One region of the Hydrogenophaga sp. PBL-H3 genome, then DNA from elsewhere that is predicted to be linked to it. Evidence: predicted binding sites of a transcription regulator. Region 1 holds the regulator's gene; each other region holds the start of a gene.
The links. Region 1 encodes sigma-54, which starts transcription at its own class of promoters, with help from an activator protein. Its sites were predicted from a motif close to TGGCANGNAANCTGCTTT; they were not measured.
Positions count from the first base shown of each region.

Region 1 (5,197 bases):
GCATCACGCCGGGTTTGTTGCTGGGCGGCATGCGCTGCAGTGCATCACCACCGCGCAGCTCGATGGCGTGGGCCACGCCCGCGCGCTCGGCGTTGCGCTGCGCGAAGTCGACCATGCGGAACGACACGTCGCTGCCGAAGACGATGGGTGGATGCCCTTCGGGCCAGTCGCGTTGCTGGCGCTCTGCATCGTCCAGGATGGGTTGCCACACATGCGGCTGGAACGGCAACAGCTTCTCGAACGCGAAGCGGCGCAGAAAACCCGGCGCGATGTTGAGCGCGATCTGCGCGGCCTCGATCACCACCGTGCCGCTGCCGCAGCAGGGGTCGTACAGCGGCACGATGTCGTCCAGCGGCTGGTCGGCGCAGGCGTCCCAGCCGGTGGCGGCGATCATGGCCGCGGCCAGGGTTTCCTTCAGCGGGGCGTCGCCCTTGTCCTCGCGCCAGCCGCGCTTGAACAGCGGCTCACCCGAGGTGTCGATGTACAGGCTCACCGTCTCGGTGGTCAGGTGCACGTAGATGCGCACGTCGGGCCAGGTGGTGTTGACGCTGGGGCGCTCGCCGCGCTTCTCGCGGAAGCGGTCGCAGATCGCGTCTTTCACCTTGAGTGCGGCGAAGTTCAGCGAAGTCAGCGGGCTGTGCTGCGCGGTGATCTCGACCTTGATGGTCTGAGCCGGCGTGAACCAGATCTCCCATGCCACCTCGCTGGCGGCGTGGTACAGGTCTTGTTCAGAGCGGTAGCCACCGTGCCAGAGCTGCACCAGCACGCGCTGCGTGAGGCGGCTGTGCAGGTTCAGGCGCATGGCGTCGCGCCACGAAGCGTTGAGCGCCACACCGCCGCGCGCCTTGTGCGGTGCGTCCACGCCGGTGATGCGCTTCACTTCAGCGGCGAGCATGTCCTCAACGCCGGCGGCGCAGGGCAGGAAAACTTGTAACTGGTTCAAAGCGATTTTCTGAGGTTCGCGGGCGCGATTCGCAGCGCCTCGCGGTACTTCGCCACGGTGCGGCGCGCGCATTCGATGCCCTGTTCGCGCAGCAGATCGGAGAGCTGGTTGTCCGACAGCGGCTTGGCGGCTTCTTCGGCGGCGATGAACTGCTTGAGCAGCGCGCGCACGGCCGTGCTCGACGCGTTGCCACCGGTCTCGGTCCCCAGCGACGAGCCGAAGAAGTACTTGAGCTCGTAGGTGCCGAAGGGCGTGGCCATGTACTTGGCGGTGGTCACGCGGCTGATGGTGGATTCGTGCAGGCCGAGCTCGTCGGCGATCTCACGCAGCACCAGCGGGCGCATGGCGAGTTCGCCGTGCATGAAGAAATTGCGCTGGCGTTCCACGATGGCGCTGGACACGCGCAGGATGGTGTCGAAGCGCTGCTGGATGTTCTTGATGAACCAACGCGCCTCCTGCAGGCGCTGCTGCATGGCGGCGTGGCCGGCCTCGCCGCCGTTGTCGCGTCCACCGCGGTTCTGGCGCATGGCGCTGGCGTACACATCGTGCACGCGCAGGCGGGGCATCACCTCGGGGTTGAGCAGCACCTTGAAGCCGCGGCCAGCGCGCGTGACCAGCACGTCGGGCACGACCACGTTGCGCTCCAGGTCCAGGAAGCGGCGACCCGGCTTGGGTTCCAGCCGCGCAATGAGGCCGAGTGCGGCGCGCACGGTTTCATCGTCCAGGCCGCACAGGTTGCACAGGCGCTTCACATCGCGCTTGGCCACCAACTCCATGGACTGCCCGCAGATGGCCAGGGCCGCGCGCGCCTCGGGCGTGTTGCGCAGTTCCAGGATCTGCAGGCGCAGGCATTCGGCCAGGCTGCGCGCGCCCACACCGGAAGGCTCCATGTGCTGCAGCAGTTGCAGGGCCATGGTCAGGCGCTGCTCCAGCGCCTCGCGTTCTTCCAGACCTTCGTTGGGGTCGTCGGTTTGCACACGTCCCGACAGGGCCTGCCAGGCCGCAGCCAGCTCGGCCAGGCTGTCTTCGATGTAGCCGTCGTCGCTGAGCGATTCGATCAGGAAGTACAGCGCGGCGCGGTCTTCGTCCGAGAGACGCAGGCAGCGCGCCTGGTCATGCAGGTGGTCCTGCAGGCTGATGTGGGCTCGGGCCAGATCGGCAGCGCTCGCGGTGTCGTCGTCGCCCGACGAATTGTTGTTGCGCGCGGGCGCGTCGCCACCCCACTCGCTGTCGTCGGGCGCCATCTCCACCGTGCCGTCGCCCTCCCAGCTCTCTTCCACCGGCGTGGCGCCGTCGAGCTTGCCTTCGATGGCATCGCCTTCGCTGCTGTCGCTGCTCGTGCTGCTGCTCGATTCGGTGCTGGAGAGCATCGGTCCGGGCGCTTCGGGCAGGGCGGCCTCGGCGATCTGCTCGCCCACGCTCACCGGCGCGTCGGTCTGCTCCAGGCCAAACGCTTCGCGCTCGGCCAGGTCTTCGGAGCGTTCGAGGAACGGATTCTCGTCGAGCATTTGCTCGACCTCCTGCGCCATCTCCAGCGTGGAGAGTTGCAGCAGGCGGATGGATTGCTGCAACTGGGGCGTGAGCGCCAGGTGCTGCGAAACCCTGAGTGACAGGCCTTGTTTCATGAAAACGCCAGTGAGCAAACGGCGAGACGATTCGCCGCCGGGCCGCCCCAAGGCGAATCAGCCCCCTCGGGGGGCAGCGAAGTACACGAAGTGACGAGCGTGGGGGTCATCACATCCTGAAATGTTCGCCGAGGTACACGCGGCGCACGTCGGCGTTTTCAACGATCTCGGCCGGCGTGCCGCTGGTGAGCACGTGGCCGTCGTTGATGATGTAGGCGCGGTCGCAGATACCCAAGGTCTCGCGCACGTTGTGGTCGGTGATGAGCACGCCGATGCCGCGCGACTTGAGGAAACCGATGATGCGCTGGATCTCGATCACGGCGATCGGGTCGATGCCGGCGAAGGGCTCGTCGAGCAGGATGAAGCGCGGATTGGTGGCGAGCGCCCGGGCGATCTCGACCCGGCGGCGCTCACCGCCCGACAGGGCAGGCGCGGGCGAGTCGCGCAGGTGGTCCACGTGCAGGTCCTTGAGCAACTCGTCGAGGCGGGCCTCGATGGCGGCCTTGCTCAGCGCCTTGCCGGCCTCGTCCTGCTGCAGTTCCAGCACGGCGCGCACGTTGTCGGCCACGTTGAGCTTGCGAAAGATCGATGCCTCCTGCGGCAGGTAGCCCAGGCCCAGGCGCGCGCGGCGGTGGATGGGCAGGTCCTGGATGGCCTGACCATCGAGCAGGATCGTTCCGGCGTCCGAACGCAGCAGGCCCACCAGCATGTAGAACGAGGTGGTCTTGCCCGCGCCGTTGGGCCCCAGAAGGCCGACGACCTCACCCTTGAAGACCGCGAGCGACACGTCCTTGACCACCTTGCGGCTGCCATAGGCCTTTTGCAGTCCCTGGGCCTCCAGCCGACTGAGATCGGGGGCGGTCGTCGGGCGCTTGCCCGGGCTCAGCGCCTGCGCCGAAGGCATCGCCGTCACTGCTGGCCCTCGCCAAGCTGGTTGCTGGGCCGCAGATTGGCTGGCGGCGCCGGTTTGGGAGCGGGAGTGCCATCCTTGGGCACGGGTGTGAGCATGGCGCGCACGCGGCCGGTGGGGTTGTTGGGGGTGCGGCTGGCCACGCCGCCGTCCACCGTGAAGACGTCGGTGGTGTTGTTGTAGACGATCACGCTGCCGGTGGTTTCGTCGTTGAGCTGGGTGCCCTTGAAGCGCTTGAGCACCGCATCGCCCACGAACCGGACGGAGTCGGCCTGGCTGTCGTATTCGATGCGCTGGGCCGTGCCTTCAATGAATTCGTCCACGCCGTCGCGCTTCTGGCGGAAAAACCCCGGGCTGCCGTTGACGATGCCGAACTGATGGCCCTGGGCATCCTGGCGCACCTCGACCTTGGCGCCCCGGATGACGATGGTGCCCTTGGTGATCACCACGTTGCCCGTGAAGATGCTGGTCTGGCGCGCGTCGTCGTAGCGCAGGGCATCGGCCTCGGCATTGAGTGGCAGGGTGCGGTCGGCTTTTTCGGCTTGTGCTGCGCTGGTCAGCAACAGACCCACCACCAGGCAGGCGCCCGGCCAGTACGACCGGCGGAAGAAGAGGTTGGGCAAGGTGGAGTGCATGGAGTTTTAGGGCACGAAACTTGCATTCATTGTAACGACGGGATGAAGGCTGCAAGGGCCCGAGAACTGCTTTACCCACTCTTTTCTCGCATCCTCTCAGGAATGCCGGGCGCCGGTCGCGCCACGAGCGTTCGCGCCAAAGACAAAGCCCGCCGAAGCGGGCTTTGTCCCTTGAAAGACGCGACTCAGGCCTTGCGGGCCGCTTCGACGATCAGTGCATCGGCCACCACCAGGGTGCGGGGGCCCTGACCATTCACATAAAAGCGCCCGGCCACGCCCAGCGACGGCGTGCCTTCGACGTTGTAGGCCTCCTGCAGCTGGGTGGCCTTGGCCGCCAGTCCCACCGCCGCACCGTTGTAGAACTCGTTGAAACGGGCCATGTCCACCCCGCCCTGCTTGTCGATCCAGGCGGTGATGGCGGGCTGGGTGGTGAGCGGCTGGCGGTCGACGTGGATCGCCTGAAACACCTTGCCGTGCAGCCGGTCCACCAGCTTCATGGCTTCGAGCGTGAAGTACAGGCGCTGCATGGGCACAAAAGCGGCGCTGAAGGCCACCGGCACGCGCCGCACGTTCACGTTGGCCGGTTTCTTTTTGGCCCACTCGTCGAAAGCGGGTTCGAAATTGAAGCAATGGATGCAGCTGTAGGCAAAGAACTCGACCACCTCGACCTGGCTGGCCGGACTCTCCACGGGCGCCGGGCGGCCCAGGCGGATGAAATCGGTGCCTTCCTTGGGCGCCACGCGCTGGGCCAGCGCGGGCGTGAGCGTCAGGCCGCCGGTGGCGGCCAGGGCGGTGGTGCCAGCGGCCAGCAAGGACCGGGAAAAATCGCGACGTTGCATGAAATCAAACTCCTTGATAAGGCTTGCTTGGGGCGGGCATGGCGTTGAAAGTTCCCGGCTGGCCTGCGCAGTGGTTCAGCGTTGCACGCGCACCAGCGCCGCTTCGACACCGTTGGCCTGCAGCTGCTCCTGGGTGAGGTCGGCCATGGCCTTCTGGTTGAACGGGCCCACGCGCACGCGGTACACGGTTCGGCCCGACTGTTCGCGCTCGGTCACATCGGCATTGATGCCCAGCATGGCGAGCT
Region 1 is NZ_CP044972.1:454,976-460,172, reverse strand. It holds gene F9Z44_RS02185 (THUMP domain-containing class I SAM-dependent RNA methyltransferase) at 1-943, opposite strand, end outside; gene rpoN (RNA polymerase factor sigma-54) at 940-2,568, opposite strand; gene lptB (LPS export ABC transporter ATP-binding protein) at 2,678-3,472, opposite strand; gene lptA (lipopolysaccharide transport periplasmic protein LptA) at 3,478-4,113, opposite strand; gene F9Z44_RS02165 (thiol:disulfide interchange protein DsbA/DsbL) at 4,299-4,952, opposite strand; gene F9Z44_RS02160 (SPOR domain-containing protein) at 5,028-5,197, opposite strand, start outside.

Region 2 (5,197 bases), 1.7 Mb from region 1:
CGAGCAGCTTGAAAGCCAGCAGCCAGCCGCGCGCCAGCGGCGCGGTGAGCAGCAGGCGCATCACGCCCATCTCGCGGTCGTACACCATCGAGAGAGAGCTCTGCATGCCGTTGAACAGCGCCACCATGCCCAGCAGCCCGGGCACCATGTAGACCTTGTATTCGATGTAGGTCTCATACGGCGGGATGATGGCCACGCCAAACACGTTGTGGAAACCCGCCGAGAACACCACGAACCACAGCAGCGGGCGCACCAGCGCCGAGCCCAGGCGCGAAGGCTGGCGCAGGAAGCGCCCGATCTCGCGCCCCACCACCGCGCGCAGCGCGCGCGCCAGGTGCATGGGCAGCGAGGGCCCGGAAGGCATCAGGGCCGTTGTTTGCATGCGCTCTCCTGTTCGTCCACGCCCAGCGTGTCCAGCACTTCCCTGGGATGCAGCACGCCTTCCAGCGGCGCCAGCCCCACCACACCGTCCACATGGCTCACGAACATGGGTTGGCGCAGCTGGCCGTCCCAGGCGCGAAAGCTCAGGCGCGGGCCTTTGAAGCCGTCGATCACCACCGCGCCCGCGCGCAGCTTCTTGAGCTGCTGAGGCACCCCGGCCTTGGGGTCGTCCACCAGCACCGCGGCCACCGCCTTGCCCGCCGCCCAGGCGGCCCAGTCGTGGCTCTGCATGGGGCGCTGCGCGAGTTTCTGGAAACGCCGCGTGAGCTGCGGGCCGCCGTTGCGCTCCCACTGCGGGTGCCAGGCCTGCGCCACCAGGCCACTGGCGCCCACCACCGGGCGCGGCCACTGCGTGGCGTAAGGCACGGTGCGGGCGAACTCGCCGTTGGCGTCCATCACCGCCACCACCTCGTGCTCGCGCTCGCCGGTGAGCAGGCGCGTGTTGGTGAGGTCGCGCTCGCGCGGGTCGCCGCTGAGCTTGAAGGGTTTGGTCTGCGTGATCTTCAGGCCGTAGCGTTTGGCGGCGCGGTTGAAGGCCTCGCCCATCAACACATCGGCCGGCTCCGGGCCTTGCAGCAGCAGCACCTTGCGCCAGTTGCGCGCGGCCAGGTACTGGGCCAGCGTGTCGGCGCGCATGCTGGCGCTGGGCAGCGTGTGCAGCAGGTGGGCGGCGCAGTTCTGAGCGCGCAGGCTGTCGTCGTCCAGGCCGGTGTTGAACACCACCGCGCCGCCGAGTGCGGCGGGTGCGGCCTGCACCAGCTGGCGCAGCTCGGCCAGGGGCAGGTCGGCCACCAGGTGCTGCACCTTGGCGGCTTTCAGGTCGGCCAGGGCCTTGGGAAGCGCTGCCATGTCGGGCAGCACCACGTCACGCACGGTGAGTGCGATGCCGGCGGTGTCGAGCTCGACGGCGGCTTCTTCCAGCGCCAGCTGCACGCCCTGCAGCGCCCTGCCCTGCGGATGGCCGGGGTAGCCGCGCTCCACGCGGCGAGCAGCGTAGCGCGCATCACCGGCCAGCGAGATCACGACCATGGTCATCTGCGTGGTGGCGGCCTGCACCGCCGGCCAGGCCAGCAACGTGGCCAGCGTGAACGTGGCCGAGGCCCGGCGCAAAAAGGGCTTCGGCATCAGGGCTGCACCAGCACGCTGTGCGGCACGCGGCCAACGGCCACGGTTTTGATGGCCTTGGCGTTGGCCGTGTCCACCAGCGTCATGTCGTCCGAGAGGCCGTTGGTCACATACAGGGTCTTGCCATCCGGGTGCATGCTGAGGCCCCAGGCGCGTTTGCCCACCAGCACCTGGCGGCCCACCTTCTTGCTCGCCACGTCCACCTCGGCCACGTGGTTGGCCTTGCCCAGGCCGACCCACATGGTCTTGCCATCGGGGCTCAGCGTCATGCCCACGGGGGTGATGTCGGCCTCGCGCATGCCCTTCACTGCAAATTTCACCGAGGCCTTGACGCTGTGGTCCTTGGTGTTGACCACGCTCACGGTGGCGTCGAGTTCGTTGGTGACCCACAGCTCGGAGCCGCCCTCGGCCAGCACGAAGCGGCGCGGGCGCTTGCCCACCTTGATGTTCTTGATCACCTTCTTCTGGCCCAGGTCGATGACGTGAACCACGTTGGCCACCTCGGAGGTGACGTAGGCCAGCTTGCCGTCAGGCGTGATCAGCACACCCTCGGGCTCGCCGCCGGTCTTCACCTCGAACAACGGTTTCTTCGTGGCCAGGTCGTAGGCGGCCATCACGTTCTCGTCTTCGATCGACACATAAACCGTCTTGCCATCGGGGCTGAGGTCAAAGATCTCCGGACTGTCCCCCAATGGAACAGTTCCGGTCATCTTGCCGCTGGCGGTGTCCACCACGCCGAGCTGGTTGCTGTCGCCGCAGCACACGTAGATCTGGCTGCGGCTGGCGTTGAACATCATGTGGCGCGGGCGCTGGCAGGTGTCGATGGTCGCCTGGCGCTCGCCCTTGGCATCGAACACGTAGATCTTGTTGTCCTTCTCGCTGGACACGTACACCTTGCCCTGAGCCAGCGCGGCGAATGGGGTGCACAGCGCACATCCGAGCACAGCAGCCCAGACCATTGAACGCAAGCCCTGCGCGGCGGGGGCGGAACGAAGCATCAAACTGTCTCCTTGGTTTTGTAAGTTCTGACGTGTGGGCAGCAAAATCAGTGCCAGCGCAACAGGCGTGGAAATTGCCTGCAAACGCCCGCCACCAGCATGGTGCAGGCATGACCCGCCCTGCTGCTACGGACAAACCCTGAGACAAAACGGCACACCCCGATGACACAACGCTCCCCCCGACCCTGCCCTGCGCAGCCACTTGCTTCGCGCAGACAGTTCCTGGGGTGGGGTGCTCACTGCGCGCTCGGTACGCTGGGTGTGTCTGGGCTGACACGAAGTGCACTCGCGCAGGCCGCTGGCGCCTTCCCGCAGCGCCCGATCCAGCTCATCGTGCCCTGGCCCGCCGGCGGCGCCACCGACCTCACGCTGCGCATCCTGTGCGAGGACGCCGCGCCGCTGCTGGGCCAGCCCATCGTGGTCATCAACAAGCCCGGCGCCGCCGGCACGCAGGTGGCGCCACTGCTCAAGGCGGCCGAGCCCGACGGCTACACCATCGGGCAGGTGCCCATCACCGTGTACCGCCACGCGCTCATGAACAAGGTGCCGTGGGACCCGGTGGCCGACCTCAGCCCCATCGTGCAGGTCTCGGGCACCACCTTTGGTGTGCTGGTGCCGGCCAGCAGCCCGTGGAAAAGTTTCAACGACCTGCTGGCCTGGGCCAGGGCGCGCCCGGGTGAACTCATCCTCGGCTCCACCGGCATCGGCACCACCGCGCACCTGGCCACCGAAGAAATCCTGCTGCAGAACAACATCCGCTATGTGCACGTGCCCTACCGCGGCACCGCCGACCAGATGCTCGCCGTGGCCGGTGGCCAGGTGATGGCGGGCGTGAACTCCACCGGCTTCGCGCCCTGGGTCGACCAGGGCAAGATCCGCGTGCTGGCGATCTTCAGCGCGCAGCGCAGCCCGCGCTGGCCCGACGCGCCCACGCTGCGCGAGCTGGGCTACGAACAGTCCGTCTACACATCGCCCTGGGGCCTGGCCGCGCCACACGGCACGCCCGAGGCCGTGGTGCAGCGCCTGCACGACGCGTTTGCCAAGGCCATGCTAAGCGAGCGCCACCTGCAGGAACTGGCCCGCTACGATCAGACGCTGGATTACCTCAACACCCGCGACTACCGCCGGGCCGTGCTGGAAACGGTGGAGCGCGAAAAGCGCCTGCTGCAACGCATGAACCTGCTGGCCAAGACCAACGGCGCCTGACCCCCCGATGACCGAAGCCCACAACGCCCCCACCGCCACCCTGCTCCAGGCCCGCAACCTGCACAAGTCCTACGGCGCCAAGCCCGCGCTCAAAGGGGTGGACGTGACCCTGCGGGCCGGCGAGATGGTGGCCCTGCTCGGGCCCAACGGCGCGGGCAAATCGACCCTGCTGCAATTGCTCACCGGCCTCTTCACGCCCGACCAGGGCAGCATCGAGGTGCTTGGCCACGACATGCGCCAGCACCCCAGCCGCGCACTCGCCGGCCTGGGCGTGGTGTTTCAGCAAAGCGCGCTCGACATGGACCTGAGCGTCATAGCCAACCTGCACTTCCACACCGACCTGCACGGCATGCCACGCAAGCTGGCCAACACACGCATCAACACCCTGCTGGAGACCATGGGCCTGGCCGACCAGGCCAAAGCCGTGGTGCGCAGCCTCTCGGGCGGCACGCGCCGCAAGATCGAGCTGATCCGCGCGCTGCTGCACGAGCCTCGCGTGCTGCTCATGGACGAAGCCACCGTGGGCCTGGACCCGGCCTCACGCCAGCAGCTGCTGGACACCGTGCGCGGCCTGTGCCAGAGCCGGGGCATGGGTGTGCTCTGGGCCACCCACCTGATCGAAGAAACCCGCCACGCCGACCGGCTGATGCTGCTGCACCAGGGCGCGGTGCGCTTTGAAGGATCGGCCGCCGAATTCATGGCGCAAAGCGAGGGCGGGGACTTTCAGACCGAGGTGTTGAAGCAGTTGGGACGCGGGACGGTTTGAGAGGGCGTGGTGGGTGGGTGTGCGAGCGGCTTGCAGAGGATGCAGGGTTGCTCTGGGCGTGAAGACCGGTATGCAGTGATTGCAGATCAGCCGTGGTCTCTTCGGGTCTGGGCAGGTCTTGGAATGCAGCTTCGCGGACGTGGTCATTCAGGGCTTGAGCGCCAGGATCAGTTCGGCAATGGTGCGAGCATCGGCCTCGCTGACGTTGGCCTGTGGCGGCATCATGTCTTCTCCCCATACGCCGCTCCCTCCCGCCCGGATCTTGGTAGCAAGCATCGCCACAGCGCCGGCGTTGCCGGCATACCGGACCGCCACCTCATTGAAGTTGGGTCCGTACTTGCGCTTGTCGATCAAGTGGCAAGCGCTGCAGTTGTTGCGCTGCATGAGCGTCTGGAGCTGTGCGGTGTCGGCGCTTGCCTTGGGGCTCCAGACCACCGCAGTGACACCCGCAAGCAGCACGACCGTGGTCCAGCTCACTCGGCGCGTGATGGGGAAAGATGGCAAATGATTCATAGTCAACACGGCATTAAATGACCAACGTTCGAGCGTGAGTCGAGGTGATAAAACATTGATCCATATGAAAAAGCGCTGCCGAACGGCAGCGCTCCCCATACAGAACAGGCTCAGTTGGGCGTTACGCGATAAATCATGCCGCTCGCCT
Region 2 is NZ_CP044972.1:3,120,969-3,126,165, forward strand. It holds gene F9Z44_RS14435 (ABC transporter permease) at 1-382, opposite strand, end outside; gene F9Z44_RS14440 (branched-chain amino acid ABC transporter substrate-binding protein) at 364-1,566, opposite strand; gene F9Z44_RS14445 (PQQ-dependent catabolism-associated beta-propeller protein) at 1,566-2,564, opposite strand; gene F9Z44_RS14450 (tripartite tricarboxylate transporter substrate binding protein) at 2,826-3,770, shown strand; gene F9Z44_RS14455 (ABC transporter ATP-binding protein) at 3,778-4,536, shown strand; gene F9Z44_RS14460 (c-type cytochrome) at 4,684-5,049, opposite strand; gene F9Z44_RS14465 (PQQ-dependent sugar dehydrogenase) at 5,160-5,197, opposite strand, start outside.
Region 2: F9Z44_RS14445 (PQQ-dependent catabolism-associated beta-propeller protein) is a predicted target of sigma-54. The motif match lies at 2,603-2,620, and genes of this name have one in related genera.

Region 3 (5,197 bases), 230 kb from region 1:
TTTCGCAGTTGCGGCAGGTGAGGCAGCGGTCCAGGTGCAGCTGCGTCTTGCGCGTGGGTTCGGCACCTTCGAGCACCTGCTTCATCAGGTAGATGCGCCCGCGCGGGCCGTCGAGCTCGTCGCCGAGCAACTGGTAGGTGGGGCAGGTGGCGGTGCAGAACCCGCAATGCACGCACTTGCGCAGGATGGCCTCGGCCGCGCGGCCGTCGGCGCGGGCCTGGTATTCGGGGGAGAGCTGGGTTTGCATGTGATTCAGGCCATGCGACCTGGGTTGAAGATGCCGGCGGGATCGAAGGATTCGAGCAAGCGGGCCTGGATGCTTTGCAGTGCGGCGCTCTGGCTCTGGAAGCGGGGCACGCCCGGCGCGCCATCGGCACCAGCGCGGAACAGCGTGGCGTGGCCATTCACTGCGCTGGCCGCCGCACGCAACTCAGCGGCCGCCGAGGCCGGCGCCCACAACCAGCGTTGAGCGCCCTGCCACTCAATGAGCTGCGCATAAGGCAATGCCAGCACCGACGCCGTCTGCGGCACCGAGAGGCGCCACAGGCACGCATCGGGCGAGGGCGCGTCGAAGAAGGGCAGGCGCTGGTCGCGGCAAGCGTCCCAGTCGGGCCCGGCCTGTGCGTTGTCCATGCGGGTGCCGCTGGCCTCGCGCGCCATGCGTTCGCACGCCGCCTCCACCGCCGCCACCGCGCCACGCAGGCGCACGAACAGCAGCTCGGGCGCATCGGCCTGGGTGTCGTCCTTCACCCAGCACGAGGCGTTGATCGGCAGCGGCTGGCCGCCCCAGCGGTGCAGTTGTTCCAGGGCCTCGTGCTGGCCGAGCGAAAAGACCAGCGTGGCTTCGGCCAGCGCCACCGGCAACACCTTGAGGCTCACCTCGCTGATCACGCCCAGGGTGCCCATCGATCCGGCCATGACGCGGCTGACGTCGTAACCCGCCACGTTTTTCATGACCTGCCCACCGAAGGTGAGCAGCTCCCCGCGGCCGTTGATGAAGCGCGCGCCCAGCACGTAGTCGCGCACCGAGCCGGCGCTGGCCCGCGCCGGGCCGGCCAGGCCGGACGCCACCATGCCGCCCACGGTGCCGCCCCGGCCAAAGCGTGGCGGCTCGAACGGAAAACACTGGCCTTGCTCGGCGAGCAGCGCCTCCACCTCGGCCAGCGGCGTGCCGGCCCGCACGGTGATCACGAGCTCGGTGGGCTCGTAGCTGACGACGCCCGACCAGTCGGCGGTGGAGAGTTCGGCGCCTTGCGTCGGCGTTCCGTAAAACGATTTCGTGTCGCCGCCGACGATGCGCAAGGGCTGGCGGGCCGCGGCGGCTTCGGTGATCTGCTCGATCAGGTGGCTGGGGTGGTCGGTGGTGCTGGCTTGCATCCAATCGATGGTAGTCGCCGATCCTTCGCCAGACTTTGATTTTTTTGCACGGCAGGTTGCAAACGCGCTGGCTTACCGTGTGTGGCCGAGGCACATACCGGCGTTCGCCCGGCCCTTGCATTCGTGCTTGAGACGCCGCTCCCGCGCTGCGGGGCTTTCTTCCGAAGGGGCCTTGTGAAACGTCACCGAAGTGGCTTTGCGCTGGGGGTCGGACTTGCCGCCCTGCTCGGCCGCTTGAGCGGTGAGGGTGATCGCGGCACACAAGGCCGTCAGGATGCGGGACAAAGAAGCTCGGGTCATGGGTTCCTCCGGGTTGTTGCGCTGAAAACGCAGTAACTATAAAGAACTCAATGGGCGCAAAAAACCCGCGTGCCGGGCGGCAACGCGGGTTCAACTTCCACAGGAGATGCTCAGCAATCGCGCGGTGGGGGCCTTCGTTGAAGAACGGACCGCACCGCGCGTGAGACCTGCAGGGCTTAACGGTTGTAGGCCGTCTCGCCGTGGGACGAGATGTCCAGACCTTCGCGTTCCTGCTCTTCGGTCACGCGCAGGCCCACGGTCAGGTCAACCACCTTGAAGGCGATGAAGGAGACCACACCCGACCACACGATGGTGATCAGCACGGCCTTGGCTTGCGTCCAGACCTGGCCGGCAATGCTGTAGGCCTCGGGGGCCACCATGGCAACCGTCGTCCAGTCGGCCACCAGGCTCGGGCCACCCAGGTTGGGCGAGTTGAACACGCCGGTGAGCAGAGCGCCCACGATACCGCCCACGCCGTGCACGCCGAACACGTCGAGCGAGTCGTCCGCACCCAGCAGTTTCTTCAGGCCGTTGACACCCCAGAGGCAGGCGAAACCAGCGATCACGCCGATGACCAGTGCGCCACCCACGCCGACGTTGCCGGCTGCGGGGGTGATGGCGACCAGACCTGCAACGGCACCGGAAGCGGCACCCAGCATGGAGGCCTTGCCTTTGCCCAGCGATTCACCGATGCACCAGGCCAGCACGGCGGCTGCGGTGGCGGCCAGCGTGTTGATGAAGGCCAGCGCAGCGAAGCCGTTGGCTTCCAGAGCGGAGCCGGCGTTGAAGCCGAACCAGCCCACCCACAGCATGGCGGCACCGACCATGGTCAGCGTCAGGCTGTGAGGCGCCATCGATTCCTTGCCGTAGCCAATGCGCTTGCCCACCATGTAGGCGCCCACCAGACCGGCCACGGCCGCGTTGATGTGCACCACGGTGCCGCCAGCGAAGTCCAGCGCGCCCATCTGCCAGATGTAGCCGGCCTTGCTGTTCATGGAATCCACCACGTCGGCGGCGGTGTAGGCGTCAGGGCCCATCCAGTACCAGACCATGTGGGCGACCGGGGTGTAGCTGAAGGTGAACCACAGCGCGCTGAACAGCAGCACGGCGGAGAACTTCATGCGCTCGGCAAAGGCGCCCACGATCAGCGCGCAGGTGATGCCGGCGAACGTGGCCTGGAAAGCCGCGAACACGATCTCGGGGATCACGACACCCTTGCTGAAGGTGGCGGCGGGCGTGAAGGTGCCGGCGACGTTGTCCCAGGTTCCTGCGAGGAACAGGCGGTCAAAGCTGCCGATGAAGGCGTTGCCCTCGGTGAACGCCAGGCTGTAGCCGTACACGACCCACAGCACGACGATCAGCGAGAAGACCACCATGACCTGCATCAGGACCGACAGCATGTTCTTGCTGCGGACCAGGCCGCCGTAGAACAGGGCCAGGCCGGGAATCGTCATGAAGACCACCAGCAGGGTGGACACCATCATCCAGGCGGTGTCGCCCTTGTTGGGCACAGGAGCGGGGGCGGCTTCTGCGGCGGCAGGCGCTTCGGCCGGTGCAGCAGCAGCGGGGGCCGCGGCGGGAGCCGGTGCCTCTGCAGCAGGTGCAGCGGCTGCGGGCGCTGCCACGGCGGCGGGCGGCGCTTCGGTCGTGGTCTGCGCGGTGGCGTTGAGGCCGGCAAATGCCAGGCCCACACCCAGCAGCAGGGTTGCAATCAGTTTTTTCATGTCTGTGATCTTTCTTGTTCAGTGGCGATGATCAAAGCGCTTCTTTGCCGGTCTCGCCGGTGCGGATGCGAACCACCTGTTCGAGCGAGGTGACGAAAATCTTGCCGTCGCCGATCTTGCCGGTGCGGGCCGCACCTTCGATGGCTTCGATCACGCGATCGACCAGGTCGTCGGACACGGCTGCTTCGATCTTGACCTTGGGCAGAAAGTCGACCACGTACTCTGCGCCGCGGTACAGCTCGGTGTGGCCCTTCTGACGGCCGAAGCCCTTGACTTCGGTCACGGTGATGCCTTGCACGCCCATGCCGGAGAGTGCTTCACGCACTTCGTCCAGTTTGAACGGCTTGATGATGGCTGAAACCATTTTCATGCTGCTATTCCTCTTCTTGAACAGGAGGGTGATGAGACCGGATGGCCGACACCTGGGGGTGAAACGAGTTCGGTATGCCCGGGAGCAAACCAATCACGGTGAGCTGACTGCCGCATGGAAAACCACGCTTCGAATCAATCGCTTACAGGACCTAGCAGGGAATATGCCAACTTCGTGACCCCTACCCCGTGGGGTTCGTTGCTGCCGCGACCATTACAGTGGCCCGCGCGAGGCTTGAGCAGGCGCGCAAAGCCAACCCGCCGGCCTGCACCCTCTGGGTGCGCACCAAAAAAGTGCCCGCACGAAAAGCAGCCCGCCCCGGGCAATGGCGGCCGTGATGCACCGAAACAGGGAGTGAATCGAGATGAGTCTGTCTTTGGTGCGCAGCCGCGCCTTGCTCGGCCTGGACGCGCGGCCCGTGCAGGTCGAGGTTCATCTGGCCAACGGCTTGCCCAGCTTCACGCTGGTGGGTCTGGCCGACACCGAGGTGAAGGAAGCCCGCGAACGCGTGCGTTCGGCCATCGCCAACGCCGGTCTGGAATTTCCGTCCAACAAACGCATCACGGTCAACCTGGCGCCGGCCGACCTGCCCAAAGACTCCGGCCGGTTTGATCTGCCGATTGCCCTGGGCATCCTGGCGGCCAGTGGCCAGATCAGCGCGGCGCGCCTGGCCGACTGGGAATTCGCCGGTGAACTGTCGCTCGGGGGCGAACTGCGCCCGGTGCGCGGCGCGCTGGCCATGAGCCTGGCGCTGCACCGCGACGCCGGCGTTGACGCCACCAACGCCCGCCTTGTGCTGCCGCCGGGCAGCGCCGAAGAGGCCGCGCTGGTGCCACAAGCCCGGGTCTACCGGGCGAGGCATCTGCTGGATGTGATTGCCCGCTTCCTGCCCGAGAGCGCCGCCGCGTCCGAGCCGCCTGACGACGGCGGCTGGGCCCGATTGAGCGCCCAGGCCATTGCCCACACCGGGCACCCCACCGATCTGGCCGACGTAAAAGGCCAGGCCGCCGCCCGGCGCGCGCTGGAGATCGCCGCGGCCGGCGGGCACAGCCTGCTCATGCTGGGGCCGCCGGGCTCGGGCAAGTCCATGCTGGCCCACCGCTTCGCGGGTTTGCTGCCGCCCATGAGCACACTGGAAGCGCTGGAGTCTGCCGCCGTCGCCTCCCTGGCCAGGCGTTTCGAGCTGGAGCGCTGGGGCCAGCGCCCGACCTGCGCGCCGCACCACAGCGCCAGCGCGGTGGCCCTGGTGGGTGGCGGCTCGCCGCCCCGTCCGGGCGAGATTTCGCTGGCCCACCACGGCGTGCTGTTTCTGGACGAACTGCCCGAGTTCCCCCGCGCCGCGCTGGAGGCGCTGCGCGAGCCGCTGGAGAGCGGCCACATCCGCATCTCGCGCGCGGCCATGCAGACCGAGTTTCCGGCGCGCTTT
Region 3 is NZ_CP044972.1:222,615-227,811, reverse strand. It holds gene glcF (glycolate oxidase subunit GlcF) at 1-247, opposite strand, end outside; gene glcE (glycolate oxidase subunit GlcE) at 253-1,377, opposite strand; gene F9Z44_RS01060 (hypothetical protein) at 1,450-1,677, opposite strand; gene F9Z44_RS01055 (ammonium transporter) at 1,854-3,401, opposite strand; gene glnK (P-II family nitrogen regulator) at 3,433-3,771, opposite strand; gene F9Z44_RS01045 (YifB family Mg chelatase-like AAA ATPase) at 4,136-5,197, shown strand, end outside.
Region 3: glnK (P-II family nitrogen regulator) is a predicted target of sigma-54. The motif match lies at 3,923-3,940, and genes of this name have one in related genera.

Region 4 (5,197 bases), 1.1 Mb from region 1:
CGCTCGGCGATGTAGTGCGACATGGTCGCGCTCTCACCCTCGGCGAGGAATGCACGGATCTCGGTCTCCAGTGCGTGGTCGGCCACGGTGGCGCGGGCGCGCTGGTGCAGGTAGTCGGCCCACGAGTCCACGATGAATCGCTCCACATAGCGCGAAGGTTCGCCCAGGTCCCGGTAGACGCGCCAGAAGCTCGCGCCGTCGCGACGGCGCGGGTCCTTCATGCGGCTGATGGTGTCGAGAAAGGCCTGATCAACGCCGGACTGGATGCGGTAGCCCACCTCCACCGCCACCGGTCCGGCCGCCGGGCTGGGCTCGTCCACCACGAAGAGTTCGTCCCAGGGCGTGCCCTGCGTCACCTCGTGCAGCGCGCCCATGCGCAGCGGAAACGGGCGCACCAGCAACAAGCCCGCGGCCATGACCACGCCCGCGGCCACCAGCGCGGCGGTGAGCCCGGCGATGTCGGACACCGCCCCCCAGAAGGCCGAGCCGATGGCGAACGCACCCAGCGCGGAGACGATGTGCAGCGCCACCGCACGCGAGCGCACCCAGGGCGGCGCGCTGGCCTGGGTGGCGGTGTTGAAGGTGGACATGGTGGCCATCCAGGCAGCACCGCCAAAGGCCATGGCAACGTAGACCACCCAGGGCACTCGCACCCACGCGGCCAGCAGCATGACCACGGCGAACACCACGCAGCTGATGGAGACGATCACGTCCAGCGCGAACCGCGCGCGCAACCGGCCAATCACCAGGCCCGAGGCCACCGCGCCGGTGCCCAGGCAACCCATGAGCAGACCAAAACCCTCGGCGCCGGTGCCCAGCTGGCGCTGCGCGATCACGGGCAGCAGCGCCCACAGCGCCGAGCCGGCCGCGCTGAACGCCATCACCCGCACCAGTTGCGCCAGGATGATGCGCGAGTGCCAGGCAAAGCGCAGGCCGCTCAGCGTGCCGCCCCACAGCCGCTCGGGCGGCAGACTGGACGGTGGGTGCGCCCGCGGCGGCCAGCGCCGGATCGACTCCCACATCACCAGCGTGGTGAACACGGTGACCACGAACACCCAGCCCGCGCCCAGCCGCGCAAACAGCAGACCAGCCAGCGTGGGGCCGATGGCGCGCGCCGCGTTGTAGGCGATGCCGATGGCGGTGATGGCCTGCGGCCATTCGTCTCGCGGCACCGGATCGACCACCGAGGAATTCCAGGCCGGCGTGAGCACCGCTGTGCAACAACCGCACACGAACACCAGAAACAACACCGACCCCGGCCCGCCCCAACCGGCCAGCACGAGCGCAGCCAGCAAGGCACAGGCCGCCACCTGCGCACTCAACGCGCCCGAGATCAGGCGACGGCGGTCGGTGGTGTCGGCCAGCACACCCGCGGGCAAGGCCAGCAGGAACATGGGCAGGAACACCGCCGTCTGCACCAGCGCGGCGAGAAACGACGAACCGGTGAGCTCCACCATGAGCCAGGCAGCCGCCATGGTCTGCATGCCGGCGCCGATGAAGAAAACCGCTCCGCAAATCCACAGGCCCCGAAAGGCGGGTTGGCGCAGGGGGCTCCAGATCGAGGGGGAGGTGGTCATGGGACATTATTCCGCACGCTGCCCGGGCACAGCCCCCAACGCCCGGCACCTCCCAATGCCGCCATGAATCCAGTCATGCCTTGGCGTTTCCGCGCGAAGCGAAATCCATTTGAACCAAAAAAATGGCGGCCCTGGGGCCGCCATTTTTCGATCCAACCGACCGCCTCAGCGGTGGGTGCGTTGGCGACGGAATGCGCCCCACCCAAACAATGCGACACCCAGCAAGGCCAACGTGCCGGGTTCCGGAATTTCAGACAGTGCGGCGAGGGAGGGCGCTGCCGCAACAAGAACCAGATCGCCGTCGGGCTTCATGCCGAAATCATCGCTGGGCAACAGCGGGAGGGCAGCGACGTCCTCAAAGATGTCATTTTCAGGAGCGCCGCTGGCGATTTCCTCCGGTGCAAGAACCTGGGGGCCGACACCGCCGGGCAAAGACGGGGCGTCCGCATCACGGGCCAGCGACACGATCTCATCGGGGGCAATCGCCTCGACCAGCGGAACACCGGAGCCAGCCGGGTTGTTGCCGAGGCCGCCAGTGCCCGGACCAGCCACCACGAGCCCGCTGGCCGCAGGGATGCCGTCCAGGCGGATCAAGCCGGAGCCACCTTGCGCGGCGTCCAGGTTGCTGGACATCCCTGCCGCCACCACCCCGGCATACACATTCGCGACACCAGCGGCGTTTTCGTCGGCGACAGAGAGCAATCCTCCCAGGTCCAGATCTGAAACTGCGAGCCCGACGGATTCGCCCAGCGCTTCTGCACCCCAAACAACTTTCAGATCCAGCGTGACCTGCTTCACCAGCGCCTGGACGGTGGGAAACGCCTCGATCAACTTCAACGCCTGTGCCTTGATGGAAGGCACCGACAGCGCTGCGACCGACAAGGTCACAGCCGACAGGACCGCGCCCGAAGCTGCTTTGAAAAGAATGTTCACGTGAGATGTCCTCAAAGTCCAATTGAGGCCGCTCTGGAAATCAGAGGAAACCAACTGCAGACACGTAGCGCACGTTGCGTGCCAGCGAACTATTTCTTCTATGTACGAACCAGTTGCGAATTCAAGGCACTTTGAAACGGAAGAAACAACCGGTAAGTGTCAAGTTTTCCGACACTTACCGGGCCACCCGAGCCGGATATTCACACGATGCCGTTGCGGATCGCATACACCGTGAGTTCGGCGTTGTTGGCCAGGTGCAGCTTTTCCAGCACGCGGGCCCGGTACACGCTCACGGTCTTGGGGCTGAGCATGAGTTCTTCGGCGATGTCCGAGAGCTTCTTGCCCGACGCGATCTTCTGCAGGGTCTGCAATTCGCGCTCGGACAGGCTGGCGTGCAGCTCCTCGCTCTCGGGCGCGTGCAGGTTGTCCACCAGCATCTGCGCCACGTCGGCGGTCACGTATTTGCGGCCCTGCATCACGGTGCGGATGGCGGCCACCAGCTCGGCCGGTTCACCCGCCTTGTTGAGGTAGCCGCGCGCACCCGCGCGCAGGCAGCGGATGGCGTACTGGTCTTCCGGGTACATGGAGACCACCAGCGCCTTCACGGTGGAGCCCTCTTCCTTCAAGGCCGCCAGCACCTCCAGCCCACCGCGTCCGGGCATGTTGAGGTCGAGCACGAGCACGTCGCACTCGGTCTTGCGCATGGCTTCGCGCAGTTCGGGGTAGCTGCCGGCTTCGCCCACCACCTGGATGTCGGTGGCCTCCGAGATGGTGTCGCGGATGCCGCGTCTCACCACCGCGTGGTCGTCACACAAAATCACCTTGATCATGGGCTTCCTCTGTGGCTTTCGCCGCGTTGTCCGGGGTTTGGGGTGATGTCAGGGGCACCGACAGAATGACCGACGTGCCTTTGCTGGAAGAGCTCACGTCGAGCCAGCCGTCGACCTTGGCGGCGCGCTCGCGCAGGCCGAGAAGCCCGAACGACTTGGTCTTGCGCAAGGCCTCCGGGCCCATGCCCTGGCCGTTGTCGGTGACCTCCAGGGTCAACACGCCTTCGCCGTCGCTCAGATCGATCTCGACCGCAGTGGCCTTGGTGTGCTTGGCGATGTTGGTGAGGGCTTCCTGAGCGGTGCGGTACGCCACGAGTTGCACATCCATCGGGACATCGATCTGGTCGGACGATCGGCGGATGGTGACCCGCAGGCCGCTGCGGCGCTCGAAGCCGCCAGCCAGCCACTGCACCGCGGCCACCAGGCCCTGGTCGAGGATGGGCGGGCGCAGGTTCATCATGATGCGCTGGCTCGCACCCAGGGCGTGCTGGAGCATTTCCATGGCGGTGCTCACATGCTTGAGCACCTCGGGGGCGGTTTCACGCCGGCCCACCCAGGCCAGGTCGAGCTTCACAGCCGCCAGTGCACCGCCGATGTCGTCGTGGATCTCGCGCGCGATGTTGGCGCGCTCTTGTTCGATGCTGGTCTGCAGGTGCTCGGCCAGCTCGGCCAGGCGCTGGCGCGATTCGGCCAGCTCGGCGGCCGCGCGCGCTCGCTCGCGCCGTGTCTCGGAAACCTCGATCGCCCGCTCGATCACATGCGAGAGGCGGTGCATGCTGTCTTTGAGCAAATAGTCGCTCACGCCACGGTGCATGGCGTCCACCGCCGCCGTCTCGCCAATGGCGCCCGAGAGGATGACGAAGGGAATCTCGATGCCCAATTCGCGCACCACGTCCCAGGCGTCCATGCCGGTGAAGCCGGGCAGGTGGTAGTCGGCCAGCACCACGTCGAAACGCCCGCTGAGCAGTTCGCGCCTGAAGTCGTCCATGGTGTCGACCAGCACCACTTCGCTGGGCAGCTTGCTGCGCTGCAGGGCGAACTTCACCAGCGCATGGTCCACGCGCGAATCCTCCAGATGCAGGATGTGAACCGGTGGTTTATCGAGGTTCTCGGACATGCCTGGTGGAATGTTGCGGTGGTGTCGGAATCGGCCGGGGTTCTCCGGTGGCTGGCGACAGCGAAGGGACAACCCGGGAAATGGTGCTGAATTTGGGCGGTTATCTGCCGATACAGCTTCTTACAGACCTTGAAAATTGTACTGCCCCCCCTATTCCGTTCCGCCCTACCCGAGCAACAACATGGACCACCTGACGATGCAGCATCCCCCGCCGTGCGTCTCCCTGCCCGTGAATCTGGTGGCCAACCTCCAGGACTCGCTGCTCATGGCCGTGACCGACCTGCAGCGCCTGGAAGGCCTGCTCGACCACGCCACCGCCAATCTGATGGAGCGCTTTGGCACCGCCAACCAGGCCCTGGGCGCCTTGCCCGAAATGCGCCAGGGTGAACTGGGTCCGATCAGGAACAGCCTGCACCAGGCCGTGACCGAGCTGCAGTTCCACGACATGGCCACCCAGCTGATCGTTCACACCGGCAAGGTGCTGCAGAGCTGCGCCTGGCGCCTGGCCGAAGAAGCCATGGAGCCCGAAGAGGGCGAGATACCGCTGGGGCTGGACCCGATGCCCGAGCGCCCCAGCCCGGTGACCCAAAGCGAGATGGACGCCGGCTCCATCGACCTGTTCTGATTTTCCCGAATCCCCGATTCAAGACCCTTCGGTATCTGCCGATATTTGACCGAAACACGGAGTAAGCCATGCGATCCATTCTTGCCGTCGACGACTCGGCTTCCATGCGAAAAAT
Region 4 is NZ_CP044972.1:3,730,234-3,735,430, forward strand. It holds gene F9Z44_RS17430 (MFS transporter) at 1-1,577, opposite strand, end outside; gene F9Z44_RS17435 (PEP-CTERM sorting domain-containing protein) at 1,743-2,510, opposite strand; gene F9Z44_RS17440 (response regulator) at 2,711-3,340, opposite strand; gene F9Z44_RS17445 (hybrid sensor histidine kinase/response regulator) at 3,318-4,457, opposite strand; gene F9Z44_RS17450 (hypothetical protein) at 4,639-5,082, shown strand; gene F9Z44_RS17455 (response regulator) at 5,151-5,197, shown strand, end outside.
Region 4: F9Z44_RS17435 (PEP-CTERM sorting domain-containing protein) is a predicted target of sigma-54. The motif match lies at 2,577-2,594, and genes of this name have one in related genera.